2 regions of the Pseudomonas sp. 10S5 genome follow, and region 2 is predicted to be linked to the other one. Evidence: predicted binding sites of a transcription regulator. Region 2 holds the regulator's gene; the other holds the start of a gene.

Region 1 (9,561 bases), on a different contig from region 2:
CACACCCAAGGCCGCCATTCGACGCCAGACTGTACCCAATAAACTTTCGCGCAGACCCTGCAACACCACCACGCCCCGCAACGGCTGGCTTGGGTCAATCGACGCTTCGATCAGCTTAAGATGCACACCGTATTGCGCCTGCACCGGTTCCGGGCGATGGTTCTCGTCCCGGCGCACGGCAATCGGCCCGTGGTGATCGGAGGTCAGCGCTTCTTGATCAATAAACGCCACGCCATTGGCGTCCACGTCCACCAGCTCTACCGCCAACGCAGGGCGCATTGGGTCATCGGCGATAAACCGTCCGGTGGCACCGGGGGCAACACGCCACAGGTCGTCTTCGGCCAAATAGCCGCGCAGTCGTGCGCCACTCTCGACTACCCGGGCCAGCGGTTCCTTGGTTGAAACCCAGCGACCCACCGTCAGTTGCGGCATCAGATCGCGGACTTGACCGGCCTGCGGTGCACGCAACAACAGCCGTTCACGTCGAGCGGTCAACCCGCGATATTCCGCCACGGACTCGGCAAGACGCTGTTCAAGGATGCCGACATCTGCTGCGGTCTCGCTGTGGGACGCTTGGCGGCGCATCTGCAATTGCAGGATATCGATTTCCTGACGCACGATCGTCTGACGGGATTCCACGTCAGGTGATTCCAGCTCGATCAGCACCATCCCTTGGGCCACCGTCTGACCGTCCTGTACATTCACTTGTTTGACGCGCGCCGCCACCGGCGCATGCAAGGCCGTAACCCGCCCTGCTTCTAGCATCACCGGCAGTTCCACGGCACTACGCCACGGGACAATCAGCAACAACACCAACCCTAGCAGCACCAATGCGCTGAGTACTGCTCGCAAGAATTGAGCCTGTTCGCGACGGGACCACCACTCTCGTCCTTCCTTGAAAATGGGCAGAAAGATGAACCACACCAGTTCCACCTGCATCAGGAAAATCCCCAACAGCTTGAAGAACAGGTGATACACCGCCAGCGCAATGCCGAAAAACAACGCCGCCCGCCATAACCAAGACAGATAACCCCACCACAGCAAGCGCCGTTGCATGGTTGGTGACCATGGCTCAGGCGCCTGCTGGCCATAACCGAACAAGACTTCGCCCAGGCGCCAACGGCACAGGGCGAAGGCACGCCCTTGCAGGTTGTCTACTTCCCACAAATCGCTGAGCAAAAAATAACCATCAAAACGCATGAACGGATTGAGGTTGACTGCCAACGTCGTCAACCAAGTGGCGCTGGCGAGCATGAACGCTGCCGTGCGCGCCGGCCCATCGGGCAATAGCGACCAAGCGAGCAAGGCGATACAGGCCAGCAGCATTTCTGCCATTACCCCACCAGCACCGATCAACAGCCGCGCGCGCCGGTCATTGACCCGCCAGGCATCGCTGACATCAGTATAAAACATCGGCAGCATGACCATAAAGGCCACGCCCATGCTCTGCACCCGGCAACCCGCTCGCTTGGCCATGAACGCATGGCCGAACTCATGGAACAGTTTGGCGAAAAACAGTGCTGTGCCAAAAGACAGGGCGCCGCCGAGGCTGAACAGGTGCGGGAAGGTCGAGATAAAGCGCTGCCAATCTCGCGAGACCAGAAACACCCCTAGGCCCAACGTCGCCGGCGAGCCATAACGCAGCAGTCTGGGGCCGAATCGCTCAAGCCAAGGCCATGCCCAATTGAGGAACGCATCCGGGCGCCACAATGGAATGCGAAAAAACAAATACTGATGCAACAACATCTGCCACATCCCCCGCCGCTGGGCCGCAGCTTTATAGGCATAGCTGGCGCGTTGCTGCGGATCGAGGGCTCCAATCAGATCATGGGCGCGCAGGAATACCAGCAGTTCATCCAGTTCGGTAGCACCCAACGGCAAACCCGGTTCACGGTTGGCCGCTTGCAGCACCTGCTCGGCATCCCCCAGCGACCAATGACGCAGCAGGCGAATGGCCGCGATGCTCAGCTTGAAATAGCGCCCGCGCACCGGATCGGCCAAGGTCCAGCGTGGGGAACCGTCCAGCGAGGCCGATGCCTGGGACAGCTGTAAATCGGCCCGCAGGCTGGGCAAGCTCATCTACAGACCCACGCTTTGGCGCAATCCGGCCAGTGGTCGACGGAGCAAATACAGCGCCAGCGGTGCACGGTCACCGAACAATTTGGCAGTGCCGCGCAGACCGATACGCGGCGGTGTGTCGTTAAAGCTAGCGTCCAGGCGATATGCCAATTGTCCACCCGGCGTCGGTTGCGCCTCGTAGGCCTCGCGTTCGAGCGTGGCCAAGTGTCGCTGCAGTGGATCGCTGTCGAGAAACAGCGCTACTTCGGCGCCCGACTCCAGAGCGATGCCGTCGCCTACCGCCAGCTCAATTCGTAACTCGGCCTGGGTCGGGTCAGCGATTTCCAGTAAGCGCTCACCCGTCTGCACCGGTTTGCCAGTCCAGCGCTCAGCGTCGGCAAACACCGCAATGCCGTCGCGCTCGGCGCGCACTTCGCTACGCTTGAGCAGCTCGCGGGCGTAATCGCGCTCGGCCCGTTTCTGTTCAACTCGCGCCGCCAACAAGTCCAGCTTGGAGTTGGACTCAGCATCGGTAAAAGCACGCTGGGAGTTGGCCTTGAGTTCGGCTTCGGCCACGCCCAAAGCGCGACCAGCCACATCGGCCTGGGCCTTGAGCGTGGTGCTTTCAAAACGCAGCAGCAGGTCCCCCGCCTTGACGCTCTGATTTGGCTTCACCAGAAACTCGGCGATAACACCATCCAACGGCGCGGCCACCACCTGCCCACCCAATGGCACCACTTCGGCCGGGGCTAGCACGGACTGACGCACCGGAATCAACAGTGCCAGCAACGCTATGCCGACCAGTGCCGCTTGACGCTGGCCGGTCCAACGCAACCGCCAATGTTGACGCGGCTGCAAGGCGAGCCACGCGTGGCTGTATGTGTCACCCAGTTGCGACAGCAATACCTGTTCGGAAGGACTCCAAAGCGTATCCCGCGCCAACCATAAGCCGCCAAAGACTTGGCCCTTATGATCAAGCAGAGGCAACCAAAACAGATGGGCCGCCGACAGAGCCTGCCAATCGGCCTGCAATGAGCCACTCAGGACGTCGGCAGGGACGACCCGTGCCATATTCAGGAGCTCGCGCTTGAACAACAGCGCCACTGCCTGTTCGACGAACGCGACAAATGGAGAGTTGGGCTCGACGCTGCTGACACTGGTCACGGCGCGGACCCTGCCGGCAATTAACAAAGCGGCATGACGAAAGCCGAACAATGCCTGCCCGTCATTTACTAGGCTGTACTCTAACTGCTCAACGGTACGGGCCGCCCGAGTCTGTCGCTCCAGATCAAGAAATTGGGCAAAAACCCGCTCGACCATGCCGGCTACCGGGACGTTCACTTGAGCTCCGCAAAATGCGCAGTGCCACTCATCCCCGCAAGCAAACCCGTGACATTGGGCAACGTCGCCACCAGCAGCAAGGTCTGGCTGCCTTCGTCGATGCGCGCGCCGAGGCGCTTGATGGTAGCGGTCAACCGCTTGCCGGTTTCATCGGGAACAAATTCAAACGTTTGCCCTGGCTTAAGCTTGCCCATCCAACGCGAAGGCACCAGCAACTGAATTTCCAGGGTACGATTATCGACGATCTCCAGCATCGGCGAGCCGGCGGATACGCTTTCGTAACGCTGGACCTTGCGCTGGACCACTTGGCCGTCATAGGGCGCGACCACGCTGCAACGCTTGACCTGAACTTGATACACCTGGGCCTGGGCCTGGGTTTCCGCCAGCTTGGCTTCGGCACGAGAGACTTCGAAATGCCCCACAGAGTTGAGTGCGGCCAGTTGCTTGTTATGAGCCAGCTCTTCGCCGGCACCGCGGATCGCCGCCTGCGCGGCATTCAGCTGCGCCTGATAGGCCGAGCAATCGAAGCGCGCCAGCGTGTCGCCTTTATTGAAGGACTCACCGTCACTGAACGGCAAGTCGACGATTCGCCCGGAAAGCTCACTGGCCAGCATCGCTTGGTCACGGGCTCGCAACATGCCACGGGCTTCACTCGCGCTCGCAGACGCAACCTCGGGGTTTACGGGTTCCGCAAGCGGATCGTCTGGAAAAGGCGTTTGAGCCTGAGCCAGGAACGCGAAACAGGTCAGTCCATAAGCCCATCCACGAAAACGCTGCATTACCATAACTCCTCGACGATTCGCGGCATTCTACGACAGAAGGGAAAATCAAAGAGCCATCATCTAAACCGGGTGCTAAAAATGCATGATTTCAACTCACCGAAACCGATTCACTTCCTTACGCAACTCCGCCGCTAGCTGATCCAGCTCCTTGGCTGTAACTGCAAGGTTCGATACCACTTGGCGTTGCTCACTGTTGGCAAGAGCGATGCTTTGCAAGTTGCTACTGAGCAGGGTCGCCGTGCTGCTTTGTTCTTGAGTGGCAGTGGTGATGGCGGCAAATTGCTCACCGGCAGAACGACTTTGCTCATCAATCCGCGCCAGTGCGGCGGCAACGTTGGCGTTACGTGACAGGCCTTCCTGCATCAGTGCATTACCCTGCTGCATGGTGCTAATGGCGTTGCCGGTTTCGAGTTGGATGCTGGCGATCATGCCCGTGATTTCATCGGTGGCTTTACGGGTGCGCGACGCCAAGTTGCGTACCTCATCAGCGACCACCGCAAAACCACGGCCCTGCTCACCCGCGCGGGCAGCCTCAATCGCAGCGTTGAGCGCCAGCAAATTGGTCTGCTCGGCAATCGAGGTAATTACACCAACAATGCCACCAATCTCCTGCGAGCGCTGGCCTAGGGTATTGATCACGGTGGCGGTGCCTTCCAGCGACGTTGCAATCTGCTGCAGCGCCGTCGAAGCCTCGTCCATGGAGGTTCGGCCAATGCGCGTCTGTTGGGCGTTTTCCTGCGCCAGGCGCTCGGTGTTACCCATGTTGTCGGCGATGTTCAACGAAGTGGCGCTAAACTCTTCAACCGCACCTGCCATGCTGGTGATTTCGCCGGACTGCTGCTCCATCCCTTCGTAGGCGCCACCCGACAAACCAGACAGCGCTTGAGCGCGGCCACTGACCTCCTGAGCAGCAATGCGAATGTGCGAGACCATGTTTGATAACGCTTCACCCATTTGGTTGAAGCTGCTAGCCAATTGACCAATTTCGTCGTGGCTGGATACGTTTAGTCGAGCGCTCAGGTCACCTGCACCCAAGGCCTCAGCCTGGCGAACGAGGTCCGACAGCGGCTGCAGTTTACGGCGCAACAACCAAATGGCCGCACAGACTGCGATCAACATGGCCAGCAGACTGCCAATGGCCAACTGCGTACCAACGTTCCACGTCACGGCGTTGATTTCCGCTTCTGGCATGCTTGCAAACACCGTCCACGGCCCCCCGGCAAACGGCGCAGCAACGGTATAAAACTCCTGATCATTGTTCACCCAAAACTGGCCCAAACCAGGATGGTTGATAATGTCGGCCAAACTCTCCATCGCCTGATTCAAATCTTTGACTCCAGCTGGAGCAACCAGCCAGTGACTTTGCTCATCAAGCAGCGCCAGCGAACCGGTGTTTCCAATGCGGAAATTTTTCAGGTTTTCAAATTGAGTGTTTTGCGCGTCGGTGTAGTCAAAACCGACGAACAGGGCGGCGATGATCTTGCCGCTGCTGTCGCGCACCGGGGTGTACTGCGTCACGTAATAGCGGTCGAACAATAAAGCTCGACCCACGTAACCCTGGCCCGCCATCAAACGCTCATACGCGGAGCTTTTGTGGTCAAGCAATGTGCCAATAGCTCGCGTGCCGTCCTGCTTGCTCAGCGACGTGCTAATGCGAATAAAATCGTCGCCGCTGCGCACAAAAATGGTCGCTACACCGGCGGTCATTTGCTTGAAGTTATCAACTTCGGTGAAGTCATTGTTCAGTACCCTATCACCCGACACCAAACCCGGCGTTTGTATGCCGGCAACGGCCACTGAGTTTTCTGGGTGCAGGCTTAATCCACCGGCGAAACGTTTCTCAAAAAGCCCGCTCAATCGAAGCGTGCTTTCGCGCAGGCTGCTATGAAATGTATTCAGCTGATCAGCAAGCAAGCGAGCTTCGCTGGCCATGTGCTCTTCACGAATTACCAAGTTAGCTTTGTGCAGTGAGCGCAGAGCAAATACCGTACTACCGGTAATGACCACAGCCAAAATTACCGCCAAGGCGACGCCCAACTGCGTGGCGATACGGGCACGAGGTTCGGACATGGAAGCTCTTGGCTGGCAACGGCAGCGTTTTAATTCCAAACGGCTACCCAGCAAAATTTCGATGAAGGGCACTTGATCTTTTTTTAACGAATTGCCCTGAATACAGGGATTCGGCCGCTGCAAAGAATACTTGAATACAGCGCTAGGCCACAAAGCCGCAGTGGCACAGCCCCCTAGGGCAATGACAGCGGTTTAATTCAATATTTCTACCGTAGGCAGATCCATTGCCCGCACTTCACCCTGAAGAAAGTCGCTGAGCCGACGCAAGCGCTCGGCGCCCGGCCGCGTCTTTGGCCACACCAGATAATAGTTTTCACCGCTGACCACTGCGGTGCGCCACGGCAAACTGAGACGACCCTGCGCGACGTCCTCGGCAACCATCAGCAAATCGCCCATGGACACACCATAACCACGAGCGGCGGCAATCATGCCCAACTCAAGGGTGTCGAAGAGTTGGCCACCCTTAAGTGAAACCTTATCCAACAAGTCCATTCGCTCAAGCCAGCTTCGCCAATCCCGACGGTCCGGCGTTGGGTGCAGCAGCTCTGCGGCGGCTAAACGGTCGACATCCCACGGTTGATCCTCAAGCAATGTCGGGGCGCCAACGGGAATCAGCAATTCGGGAAAAAGATAGGTGGCTTCCCAGTCCGGTGGAAAGTTTCCGCGGCTGAGTAACACCGCGCAGTCGAATGGCTCTTGAGTGAAGTCGACACTCTCGATGTCCATCCAGGCACTGGTCAGCTGCACTTCATTGCCGACCTGCAGGTGACGAAAACGGCTCAAGCGCGCCAGCAACCAGCGCATTGTCAAGGTGGAGGGTGCTTTCATGCGTAGCACGCCATCCTCTGCACGCAAAGTGCTGCACGCCCGCTCCAATGCGGAAAAACCTTCACGTACACCCGGTAATAATAGGCGCGCCGCTTCGGTCAATTGCACGTTACGGCCATTGCGCTGAAACAAGCGGCAGGCAAAATGCTCTTCAAGAGTGCGGATATGACGGCTCACCGCGCTTTGGGTGATCGACAATTCTTCAGCCGCCCTCGTAAACGAACTGTGTCGGGCAGCGACCTCAAAGGCACGAAGTGCATAAAGCGGGGGCAAAATACGCGGCATACAGCGCTTCCTGTTGCGATGTCCGACCACTCTACCTGAACTCGATTCAGATGAGTTTTACTCATGCAACGCATCGGATTTATCCCTTTGTGCCAGCGTGCATAACTGTCGAGAATCAGTCGCTCAAAGATCCCCCGAAAACTGAGCCCCCATGCAACCCGTCGCCAACAAAGCCCCCTGGATAAACGAGCTCAGGATCATCCTGCGGCTGGCCGGGCCGCTGATCGCGTCGCAGATGGCGCACATGCTGATGGTCTTTACCGACACCGTAATGATGGGCCATCTGGGGCCAGACGCGCTGGCGGGCGGTGGACTGGGGGTAGCCAGCTATAACCTGATCGCATTCTTCTGTGTCGGCGTAATTGCCGCCGTCGGCACGTTGGTCGCAATACGTCACGGGGCTGGCGATATTGAGGGCGTCACCCGCCTGACTCAGAACGGATTATGGCTGGCATGGGGCATGGCATTGATCGCGGCAACGCTGCTGTGGAACCTCCAGCCGATCCTGCTCAGGCTCGGCCAGAACGAGGCGAACGTGCACACGGCCGGTGAATTTATGGTCACCCTACCGTTCGCGCTACCCGGTCTGTTGAGCTTTATGGTCTTGCGTGGGTTCACCAGTGCGCTGGGCAGTGCGGGTTCAGTCATGGTCATTAGCATCGGTGGGGTGGTGGTCAATTTTGGCCTTAACTATGCTCTGATCCACGGGCTGTTTGGTTTGCCGCATTTGGGGCTGATGGGTATTGGTTTAGTGACGGCGCTGGTTGCGAATGGCATGGCGTTACTGTTGGCGCTGCATATTCGCCGGCACCCGGCCTACGCCCGCTACCCCCTTCGCCAAGGCTTGATGCGCCCGTCTCTTCACTATTTGAAAGAGCTGTGGCGTCTTGGCTTACCCATCGGCGGTACGTATGCCGTTGAGATCGGTCTGTTCACTTTTGCTGCATTTTGCATGGGCGCCATGGGCCGCTCACAAATGGCCGCGCACCAGATCGCCCTGCAATCAGTGTCGATGGCCTTCATGATCCCGGTCGGAATTTCTTACGCGATGACCATGCGAATCGGTTCCCATTATGGCGCGGGAAATCTTCAGCAAGCGCGGTTAGCGGGGCGTGTGGGCATTGCGTTCGGCTCGCTGATGATGCTTGGCTTCGGGCTGCTGTTCTGGCTGGCACCGCGCTTTGTGGTGGGCCTTTTTCTGGATTCCGACGCTCCAGCTAACCATGACGTAATCGAACTCGCCGTGAGGTTATTGGCTATCGCCGCGTGGTTCGAATTGTTCGACGGTGCCCAAACATTAGCCATGGGCGCAATTCGTGGCTTCAAAGACGCCAAAACCACCTTTCTGATCGGCCTCGCCAGTTATTGGTTGGTCGGTGCGCCGGCGGCGTGGACCTTTGGCTTTTACGCCAACGGCGGCGCCATCGGGGTCTGGTGGGGGTTGGCGCTGGGGTTGGCGTGCGCAGCACTGGCGCTGATCGTGGCGTTCGAACGGAAAACCTCACGCCTGCTGCGGCAAGCGCCGGTGGGCAAGACGGTTTTGGCATAAACCCGAATGTGAAGCCAACGGACACTAGTTGTTAGATAGATGCTTGGCGTGTCCGACGTCTTCGCGTTGACCAAACGTTAAATACTCCACCAGCGAGTCCAGCGGCAACGGTTTGCTGATGAGGTATCCCTGAACCTGATCGCAACCAAAGCCGCGCAGCAACTCCAATTGCTCGGCGGTTTCAACTCCTTCGGCCACCACTTCAAGGTTGAGGTTGTGCGCGAGGTTGATCATGGCGTGAACCAGTTTTCGGTTCTCTTCGCGCAGCTCCATGCCGCCCACGAAGCTTTTGTCGACCTTGAGCAACGCAATCGGCAAGCTATTGAGGTGCACGAATGACGAGAAGCCGGTGCCGAAATCGTCCAGCGAGAAGCGCACCCCCAAGCGGCCCAGCGCATCCATGGTCTGCTTGACCAGATCACTGCGGCGCATGACCGCCGTTTCGGTCAGCTCAAACTCTAACCAGCGCGCATCGACGCCACGTTCGGCAATCAAGCGGCTCAACGTCGATAGCAGCTGGCTATCCTGGAATTGGCGGAACGACAAATTGACTGCCATGTGCAGCGGCGGCAACCCGCGCTCACGAAGGTCTTGCATGTCGCGCAGCGCGCGGGAAATGACCCAATATCCGAGAGGTACGATTAGCCC
Region 2 (9,561 bases):
TCTGCTTGCCACCAGGCGCTAATAAAGCCAGCCCAGGGCGCAAAATATCCCCGTCTTCAGCTTCTTTCACGCTGATCTGGCACAGCTTGTCTAAACGCTCGGCAAACGCCTTGGTGAATGCTGCGGGCATGTGTTGAATCAATACGATCGGTGCCGGGAAGTTCGCCGGCAATTGCGTCAGCACACGCTGCAACGCCACGGGACCACCGGTTGACGTACCAATGGCCACCAACTTGTAGGCTTTGCGCTTGGGGGCAGGTGAATAATGAGCCGCAGGCGTATGAGGAGTTACCGCCCTAGCCTGCACGCTACGAGGGGCAGCGGATGCGTTACTGAAACCGCTGGCCGTTGAGGTTGAGCCGGACGACGATGAAACAGCCGACCCAGCGGTTGGCGGGGTCGGTGAGCTATAGCCATTAAACCGACTGCGCGACAGAGTGTGGATCTTTTCGCACAGCAGTTGTTTGACCTTCTCTGGATTGCGCGAGATGTCTTCGAAGTTCTTTGGCAGAAAGTCAACCGCACCCGCATCCAGCGCGTCCAGGGTGACGCGAGCGCCCTCATGGGTCAGCGAGGAAAACATCAGGACTGGTGTCGGAATGCGCTGCATGATGTGTCGCACGGCCGTGATGCCGTCCATCATTGGCATCTCGTAGTCCATGGTTATCACGTCAGGCTTGAGAACCAGCGCTTGTTCGATTGCTTCCTTGCCGTTAGTTGCAGTACCGACAACCTGAATATTGGGATCAGCAGAAAGAATTTCCGAGACGCGGCGGCGGAAAAAACCAGAATCGTCCACCACAAGCACTTTAACTACCATAAACACTCCGTAGGGTATTGCGGGCGTTTATCACCACCCGCAAACCCAGAATCAAATACGCCGAGCGGCGTAGCGCTTGAGCATGCTCGGTACATCGAGAATCAAGGCAATCCGCCCATCACCGGTAATGGTGGCGCCCGACATGCCCGGCGTTCCCTGTAGCATTTTGCCCAGCGGCTTGATCACCACTTCCTCCTGGCCCACCAGCTGATCGACAACGAAGCCGATGCGCTGAGTACCCACGGAGAGAATCACGACATGACCTTCCCGTTGTTCTTCATGGGCAGCCGAAGCGACGAGCCAGCGTTTGAGGTAGAACAACGGCAAGGCTTTTTCACGAACGATGACCACTTCCTGGCCATCGACGACATTGGTTCGCGACAAGTCGAGATGGAAAATCTCGTTGACGTTGACCAATGGAAAAGCGAATGCCTGGTTGCCCAACATCACCATCAGGGTCGGCATAATCGCCAAGGTCAACGGCACCTTGATGACGATTTTCGAACCTTGGCCCTTGGTCGAGTAGATATTGATCGAACCATTGAGCTGGGCGATTTTGGTTTTCACCACGTCCATGCCCACACCACGCCCTGACACGTCGGAAATCTCGGTTTTGGTCGAAAAACCCGGCGCGAAAATCAAGTTGTAGCAGTCGGTGTCGCTCAAGCGGTCAGCGGCATCTTTGTCCATCACGCCACGCTTCACGGCGATGGCACGCAAAACACCAGGGTCCATACCTTTGCCGTCATCGGAAATCGACAGCAGGATATGGTCGCCTTCTTGTTCCGCCGAAAGAATCACGCGACCGCAACGCGCCTTGCCCGACGCCTCTCGCTCCTCCGGGGACTCGATACCATGATCGACCGCGTTGCGCACCAAGTGGACCAACGGGTCTGCAAGCGCCTCAACCAGGTTCTTGTCCAGATCGGTTTCTTCGCCCACCAGTTCCAGGTTGATTTCTTTCTTCAACTGACGCGCAAGATCTCGGACCAACCGCGGGAAGCGTCCGAAAACTTTTTTGATCGGCTGCATCCGCGTTTTCATCACCGCGGTCTGCAAATCTGCGGTAACCACGTCCAGGTTCGACACTGCCTTGGACATGGCTTCATCGCCACTATTGAGGCCCAAACGAACCAAGCGGTTACGCACCAATACCAGCTCGCCCACCATGTTCATGATTTCGTCGAGGCGTGCGGTATCGACTCGCACGGTGGTTTCAGCTTCAGAGGCTGCAGGTTTTTCCGGCGCGGCTTTGGCCGGGGCAGCGACTGCCCTGACAGGCTCGGGCACATGCGCGACAGGAGCAGCGACGGGCACGGGGGCAGCGGCGGGCGTCGATGCGGCGATCTTCGCGACCGCTTCAGGCTCGAACTTGCCCTTGCCATGCAGCTCGTCCAGCAGTGACTCGAATTCGTGATCGGAAATCTGATCGCCACCGGGCGCTTTGTTTGGCGCAGCGACGGCTGCCGGTGCCGTGACTGCCAGTGCATCTGCAGCGAACGCCCCCTTGCCATGCAACTGATCGAGCAACGCTTCGAACTCGTCGTCGCTTATGTCATTGCTAACGGGGGCGGCGACCATAGCCACAGGCGTGATAGGTTTTGCATCGGCGGCAAACTTGCCTTTGCCATGCAACTGATCGAGCAGCGAATCAAATTCAGCGTCGCTGATCTCGTCGCTGGCAGCAGAACCACCGGCATACGCTGCGACCGGAACCGCCACTGTTGGAACTGATGCCGAGGCTTCCGCTTGCGCTTTGACCGCATTGAGCGAATCGAGCAATTGTTCGAATTCGGTATCGGTGATGTCCACAGGGGTGTCGGCCGGTGTCGGCTCAACACTGACTGGCACGGCGGCAATACTTGCTTTGGCGACCGGCTCAGCCAGACGTGCCAATGCGGCGAGCAATTCTGGAGTGGCCGGGGTCACATCGGTACGTTCACGCACTTCGGTGAACATCGCGTTGACTGCATCCAACGCCTCCAAAACTACGTCCATCAATTCCGAGTCGACGCGACGCTCGCCCTTACGCAGGATATCGAAGACGTTCTCGGCGATGTGGCAGCACTCCACCAACTCATGGAGTTGGAGGAAGCCGGCGCCCCCTTTTACAGTGTGAAAACCGCGAAAAATCGCATTGAGCAACTCCGCATCATCAGGACGGCTTTCCAGCTCGACCAGTTGCTCGGACAATTGCTCGAGAATTTCGCCGGCCTCTACCAGAAAATCCTGAAGGATCTCTTCATCGGCGCCGAAGCTCATTGGGTGCTCCCTAAAAATTCAATCAATCGACCTAGAAGCCCAGGCTGGATAGCAGATCGTCAACATCATCCTGACCGGATACAACGTCTTCACGCTTATCGGCATGAATCTGCGGACCTTCACCCTGAGACAGATTTTTTTCTTGATCTTGTTCTGTACGGATCGATTGATGGTCATGTTCGATCCCTGCAAAGCGATCGACTTGGCTGGCCATCAGCACCAGTTTGAGCAAGTTGCTTTCCACTTCCGTAACCAGTTGCGTAACGCGCTTGATCACCTGACCGGTGAGGTCCTGGAAGTCTTGAGCCAGCAAAATATCGTTGAGGTGGGCGGAGACTTCGCGGCTGTCTTTCTCGGTACGCGCCAAGAAACCCTCGACACGTCGAGCCAGTTCGCGAAACTCTTCGGCACCGACTTCGCGACGCATAAAACGCGCCCAATCCTCACTCAAGGCACTGGCTTCAGTACTCAGCCCGCTCATCAGTGGCGTGCTTTCTTCTACCAGATCCATTGTGCGGTTAGCCGCATTTTCAGTCAGCCGGACCACATAAGACAGACGATCAGTAGCATCAGTAATCTGAGAAACTTCTTTGGCTTGCGGCATGTTCGGGTCAATTTGAAAATTGACGATCGCATTGTGCAGCTCACGGGTCAGTTTGCCGACTTCCTGATACAGGCCCCGGTCACGTGTCTGGTTTAGCTCGTGAATAATTTGTACCGCGTCGCCAAAGCGCCCTTTTTCAAGGCTTTCGACCAACTCGTGTGCATGTTTCTTCAGGGTCGACTCGAAGTCGGCCTCGGTTGAATCTGTGTGCTCCATAGAGCCCCCGCGGCGGACATCAGCTATTGACGCGCTCGAAGATCTTTTCGATCTTTTCTTTCAGCACTTGGGCCGTGAAGGGCTTGACCACATAACCATTAACACCAGCCTGAGCGGCTTCGATAATTTGGTCACGTTTGGCCTCGGCCGTCACCATCAATACTGGCAAGTGTTTGAGACGATCATCTGCGCGTACGTGGCGCAACAAATCGATACCGGACATGCCAGGCATATTCCAGTCAGTCACCAGAAAGTCGAAGTTACCGCTTTGCAGCATCGGCAACGCAGTAGTCCCGTCGTCCGCTTCTGCCGTGTTGGTGAACCCAAGGTCACGCAACAAGTTTTTAATGATCCGCCGCATCGTTGAGAAGTCATCAACGATGAGGATTTTCATGTTTTTGTCCAAGTCGACCTCCAAGCAGTCTTTAACGCATTCAGCACCTGAATACGCTGTTCAATCAAAACCGGCACAGCACACCTGGGCTGCACGAAAACGACGACGGGCTTGGTAAATCAACACGCCGGAATCGGCACAGAAAGGCCCAAGGGACTTTCTGACCGGCTTCCGCCTAGTCTTATGCTTCGCACGCAACGCTTTGCACAGCCGGCTTACGGACAATCCGCGACCAATAGGGGTCACGCTTTGCCCATCAACGCGCTCGCCATTCTCCCAAACGCCCTCGCAAACGAGCTGCGCACTGGCTGTGTAACTGACTGACCCGCGATTCGCTAACCCCCAATACCTCACCAATTTCTTTGAGGTTAAGCTCTTCGTCGTAGTACAGCGCCAACACCAGACGCTCACGCTCCGGCAAATTGGCTATGGCATCCGCTAACGCGGCCTGGAAGCGTTCATCCTCCAGATCGCGTGATGGCTCAAGCTGAGCGCTTGCGCCATCCTCGTGCAGCCCTTCGTGTTCGCCGTCCTGTAAAAGGTCGTCGAAACTGAACAATCGACTGCCCAAGGTATCGTTCAAAATCCCGTAATAATCATCAAGACTCAATTGGAGTTCGGCCGCAACTTCGTGATCTTTAGCGTCACGACCTGTTTTAGCTTCAATTGATCTAATCGCGTCACTGACCATGCGCGTATTGCGGTGCACTGAACGCGGGGCCCAATCGCCCTTTCGCACTTCATCGAGCATGGCGCCACGGATACGAATCCCGGCATAAGTCTCGAAACTTGCGCCTTTGGTGGCGTCATATTTGGTCGAAACTTCAAGCAAACCAATCATGCCGGCCTGGATCAGGTCTTCAACTTGTACACTGGCTGGCAAACGGGCCAGCAAGTGATAGGCGATACGTTTCACCAGCGGCGCATACCGCTCGATCAGCTCGTACTGGGAGTCCTTGGACGCCTTGCTGTACATGCGATAGCCGCTGGCTGTCATAGGACCGGTCCTGCACTCGTCTGATGTACGAGCCGTTCAACGAAAAACTCAAGATGTCCACGCGGATTGGCTGGCAACGGCCAGGAATCGACTTTCTGCGCGATGGCCTTGAAAGCCAAGGAGCATTTGGAACGTGGAAAAGCCTCGTAAACTGCCCGTTGCTTTTGCACGGCCTTGCGTACGCACTCGTCGTAGGGCACCGCGCCGACGTATTGTAAGGCAACGTCGAGAAAGCGATCTGTGACCTTGGTCAACTTGGCGAACAAATTGCGGCCTTCCTGAGGGCTTTGTGCCATGTTGGCCAACACTCGGAACCGATTCATGCCGTAGTCGCGGTTCAGCAGCTTGATCAATGCGTAGGCGTCAGTAATAGACGTTGGCTCATCGCACACCACTAGCAGCACTTCTTGAGCTGCGCGCACGAAACTTACCACTGACTCGCCAATACCGGCTGCTGTATCAATCACTAGTACGTCGAGGTTGTCGCCAATATCGCTGAACGCCTGAATCAGCCCGGCGTGTTGCGCAGGCGTCAGGTGAACCATGCTTTGAGTGCCTGAAGCCGCTGGCACGATACGAATCCCGCCAGGACCTTGGAGCAACACATCACGCAGCTCGCAACGCCCCTCAATCACGTCGGCCAGCGTCCGTTTGGGGGTAAGACCCAGCAAGACATCGACGTTTGCCAGACCTAAATCGGCGTCCAGCAACATGACGCGGCGGCCAAGCTCTGCCAGCGCCAGTGATAGATTCACTGAAACGTTTGTCTTGCCAACGCCACCCTTGCCGCCGGTTACTGCGATGACCTGTACGGGATGCATGCTACCCATTTTAGTTCTTTACCTTGACTTGCTTAGACCGAGGCCACATCAACGATTGCGCTTGCGTTGTAGGAACAACGTCGGCGCCCCTTGATGCAGGTACATTCCAATGTCTTGCCTTACCCAACCCGCTTGTTCGGGCTGTGATAAAGATCCGCGAACATATCCGCCATAGCTTCTTCGCTTGGTTCTTCCTGCATTTGCACGCTGACCGCACGACTGACCAGCTGGTGCCTACGCGGCAAATGCAAGTCGTCCGGTATACGCGGTCCATCCGTGAGATAAGCCACTGGTAACTCATGACTTATCGCCAAACTCAACACCTCTCCCAGACTGGCAGTTTCGTCCAGCTTGGTGAGGATGCAGCCCGCCAGCCCACAGCGTTTGTAGCTATGGTATGCAGCAGTTAGAACTTGCTTCTGACTGGTAGTTGCTAACACCAGATAATTACGTGCTTTGATACCCCGACCCGCAAGACTTTCCAGCTGCATACGCAGGGCTGGATCGCTGGCTTGCAGGCCGGCGGTATCAATCAACACCACTCGCTTGCGCAATAGTGGTTCCAACGCTTGGCCCAACGACTGGCCAGGGTCAATATGAGTCACCGACACATTGAGGATCCGACCCAGGGTTTTAAGCTGTTCCTGAGCACCAATCCGGTAGCTATCCATGCTCACCAATGCAATGTTCTGAGGACCGTATTTCAAAACATAGCGTGCGGCCAGTTTCGCCAGGGTCGTGGTCTTGCCCATACCAGCCGGGCCTACCATGGCGATCACACCACCTTCTTCCAGCGGCTCTACATCCGGGGTCACAATCATCCGCGCCAGGTGAGCCAACAACATGCGCCAAGCTTGACGCGGCTCTTCAATGTCAGTGGTCATCGCCAGCAAGTCCCGCGACAGCGGACCCGACAAACCAATGCGTTGCAGGCGACGCCACAGGTTGGCCTGCTGCGGCCGACTGCCTTGAAGCTGATTCCAAGCCAGCGAACCAAGCTGCACTTCGAGCAATTCACGCAGGCCGTTCAGCTCTGAACGCATCGACTCATAAGCTTGTAGCCCGATCATCGGCTCGCTGGCAGCGCTTGCCATCGGTGCCGCAGTAGCGCGTCGAGGCTCTTCGAAGGTCGGTTCTATGTGCGTCTCGCCAGAATCCGAGGATGCGCCGGTAAACAAATGGCGGTTGATCAACGAATCATTGTCACCACGGTTACCCAGCTCAGCCTGAGCAGAGACAATGCGCGACTGGGTCTTACGCAATTCGTCTTCAAGCTCAATGTTCGGTACACGTGGCGCCAGTGCGGAAAGCTTGTAATCCAAGGCAGCAGTCAGCTCCACGCCACCCGCAATGCGGCGGTTACCAATGATGGCGGCGTCAGCGCCCAGCTCATCACGAACCAGCTTCATGGCTTGACGCATATCGGCGGCGAAAAAACGCTTAACTTGCATGACTCACTACCTCAGCCGTTTGGCCCGACAGTCGCGACGATCGTGACTTGTTTGTTGTCGGGAATTTCCTGATACGCCAGCACATGCATGTTCGGTACAGCCAGCCGTCCAAACCGTGACAGCATTGCGCGAACCGGTCCTGCGACCAACAAAATCACCGGTTGCCCTTGCATCTCTTGGCGTTGTGCAGCGTCTATCAACGACCGCTGGAGCTTTTCAGCCATGCTTGGCTCAAGAAGAACACCCTCTTCCTGCCCCTGACCAGCCTTCTGAAGACTATTGAGCAATATCTGTTCCAACCTTGGCTCAAGGGTGATCACAGGCAGCTGCGGCTCAGTACCTACAATGCTTTGCACGATTGCGCGGCACAACGCGATGCGTACGGCGGCCACTAGCGCGGCGGTATCTTGACTCCGAGGGGCCGCATTGGCGATCGCTTCAGCGATGCTACGGATATCCCTGACAGGAACCTGTTCCGCCAACAATGCTTGCAGCACTTTGAGCAACGCAGAAAGCGACAAAATTCCCGGGACCAGCTCTTCAGCCAATTTCGGCGAACCTTTAGCCAGCAATTGCATCAACTGCTGCACTTCCTCATGGCCGATCAGTTCATGGGAGTGTTTATACAAAATCTGGTTAAGGTGGGTCGCGACCACGGTACTAGCGTCTACCACGGTATAGCCCAACGATTGCGCTTGGCTGCGCTGACTGACCTCGATCCACACTGCTTCCAGACCAAACGCAGGGTCTTTGGCGGTGATACCGTTGAGCGTACCGAACACTTGCCCAGGATTGATTGCCAGTTCACGGTCCGGGTAGATCTCAGCTTCGGCCAGGGTCACGCCCATCAATGTCAAGCGGTAGGCGCTGGGGGCCAGGTCGAGGTTGTCGCGAATATGCACAGTGGGCATCAAGAAGCCCAACTCTTGCGAGAGCTTCTTACGTACACCTTTGATTCGCGCCAGCAGCTGACCACCTTGATTACGGTCCACTAACGGAATCAGGCGATACCCCACTTCCAGACCGATCATGTCGATGGGCGTAACGTCGTCCCAACCCAACTCCTTGGAGTCCTGCGCGCGCGTCGGCGAAGGCAACAGCTCCTGTTGCCGCTGGACCTCCATCAAGGCATTGACCTTGACCATGTTCTGCTTCTTCCACACCAAGTAGGCAGCACCGCCGGCGATCAGGCCCAAACTGATAAACGACAGGTGCGGCATGCCCGGCACCAAGCCCATTACCACGATCAAGCCGGCAGCCACCGCCAACGCTTTAGGTGAGGTGAACATCTGCCGATTGATTAGCTTACCCATCTCTTCCGATCCGGAAGCACGGGTCACCATGATCGCGGCGGCCGTTGACAGAAGCAGTGACGGCAATTGCGCCACCAAACCGTCACCAATGGTCAACAGGGCGTAAACCTTACCCGCATCAGCAAAAGACATGTTGTGCTGGAAGACACCGACTGCAACACCGCCAATTAAATTGATGAACAGAATCATCAAACCGGCAATGGCGTCGCCGCGTACGAATTTGCTGGCGCCGTCCATCGAACCGTAAAACTCAGCTTCTTGGGCGACTTCCAGACGACGATGCTTGGCTTGAGGTTGATCAATCAAGCCGGCGTTGAGGTCGGCATCAATAGCCATCTGCTTACCGGGCATAGCATCGAGGGTGAAGCGCGCGCTCACCTCGGAAATCCGCCCGGCACCTTTTGTCACAACGACAAAGTTGATGATCATCAGGATCGCGAAAACCACGATACCAACCACATAGTTACCGCCGATTACCACCTCGCCAAACGCTTGAATCACCTTACCGGCAGCAGCGTGACCCTCTTGACCATGAAGCATGACCACGCGGGTAGATGCGACGTTGAGCGCCAATCGCAATAGCGTGGCCACCAACAGGATGGTGGGAAATACCGAGAAATCCAGTGGTCGCAGAGCGTATACGCAGACCAACAAAACCACGATCGACAGCGCAATGTTGAACG

Evidence for each region. Region 2 encodes FliA, which starts transcription of late flagellar genes. Its sites were predicted from a motif close to CTAAAGTTTNNNNNNNNNNNGCCGNTAA; they were not measured.
Region 1: QN378_RS17030 (methyl-accepting chemotaxis protein) is a predicted target of FliA. The motif match lies at 6,359-6,386, and genes of this name have one in related genera.

Annotation. Positions count from the first base shown of each region.
Region 1 is NZ_JASJVL010000015.1:105,810-115,370, forward strand. It holds gene QN378_RS17015 (HlyD family efflux transporter periplasmic adaptor subunit) at 1-2,079, opposite strand, end outside; gene QN378_RS17020 (efflux RND transporter periplasmic adaptor subunit) at 2,080-3,399, opposite strand; gene QN378_RS17025 (efflux RND transporter periplasmic adaptor subunit) at 3,396-4,178, opposite strand; gene QN378_RS17030 (methyl-accepting chemotaxis protein) at 4,275-6,251, opposite strand; gene QN378_RS17035 (LysR substrate-binding domain-containing protein) at 6,444-7,364, opposite strand; gene QN378_RS17040 (NorM family multidrug efflux MATE transporter) at 7,516-8,913, shown strand; gene QN378_RS17045 (bifunctional diguanylate cyclase/phosphodiesterase) at 8,938-9,561, opposite strand, start outside.
Region 2 is NZ_JASJVL010000001.1:215,023-224,583, reverse strand. It holds gene QN378_RS01025 (chemotaxis response regulator protein-glutamate methylesterase) at 1-820, opposite strand, end outside; gene QN378_RS01020 (chemotaxis protein CheA) at 872-3,082, opposite strand; gene QN378_RS01015 (protein phosphatase CheZ) at 3,114-3,902, opposite strand; gene QN378_RS01010 (chemotaxis response regulator CheY) at 3,922-4,296, opposite strand; gene fliA (RNA polymerase sigma factor FliA) at 4,553-5,293, opposite strand; gene fleN (flagellar synthesis regulator FleN) at 5,290-6,123, opposite strand; gene flhF (flagellar biosynthesis protein FlhF) at 6,234-7,565, opposite strand; gene flhA (flagellar biosynthesis protein FlhA) at 7,577-9,561, opposite strand, start outside.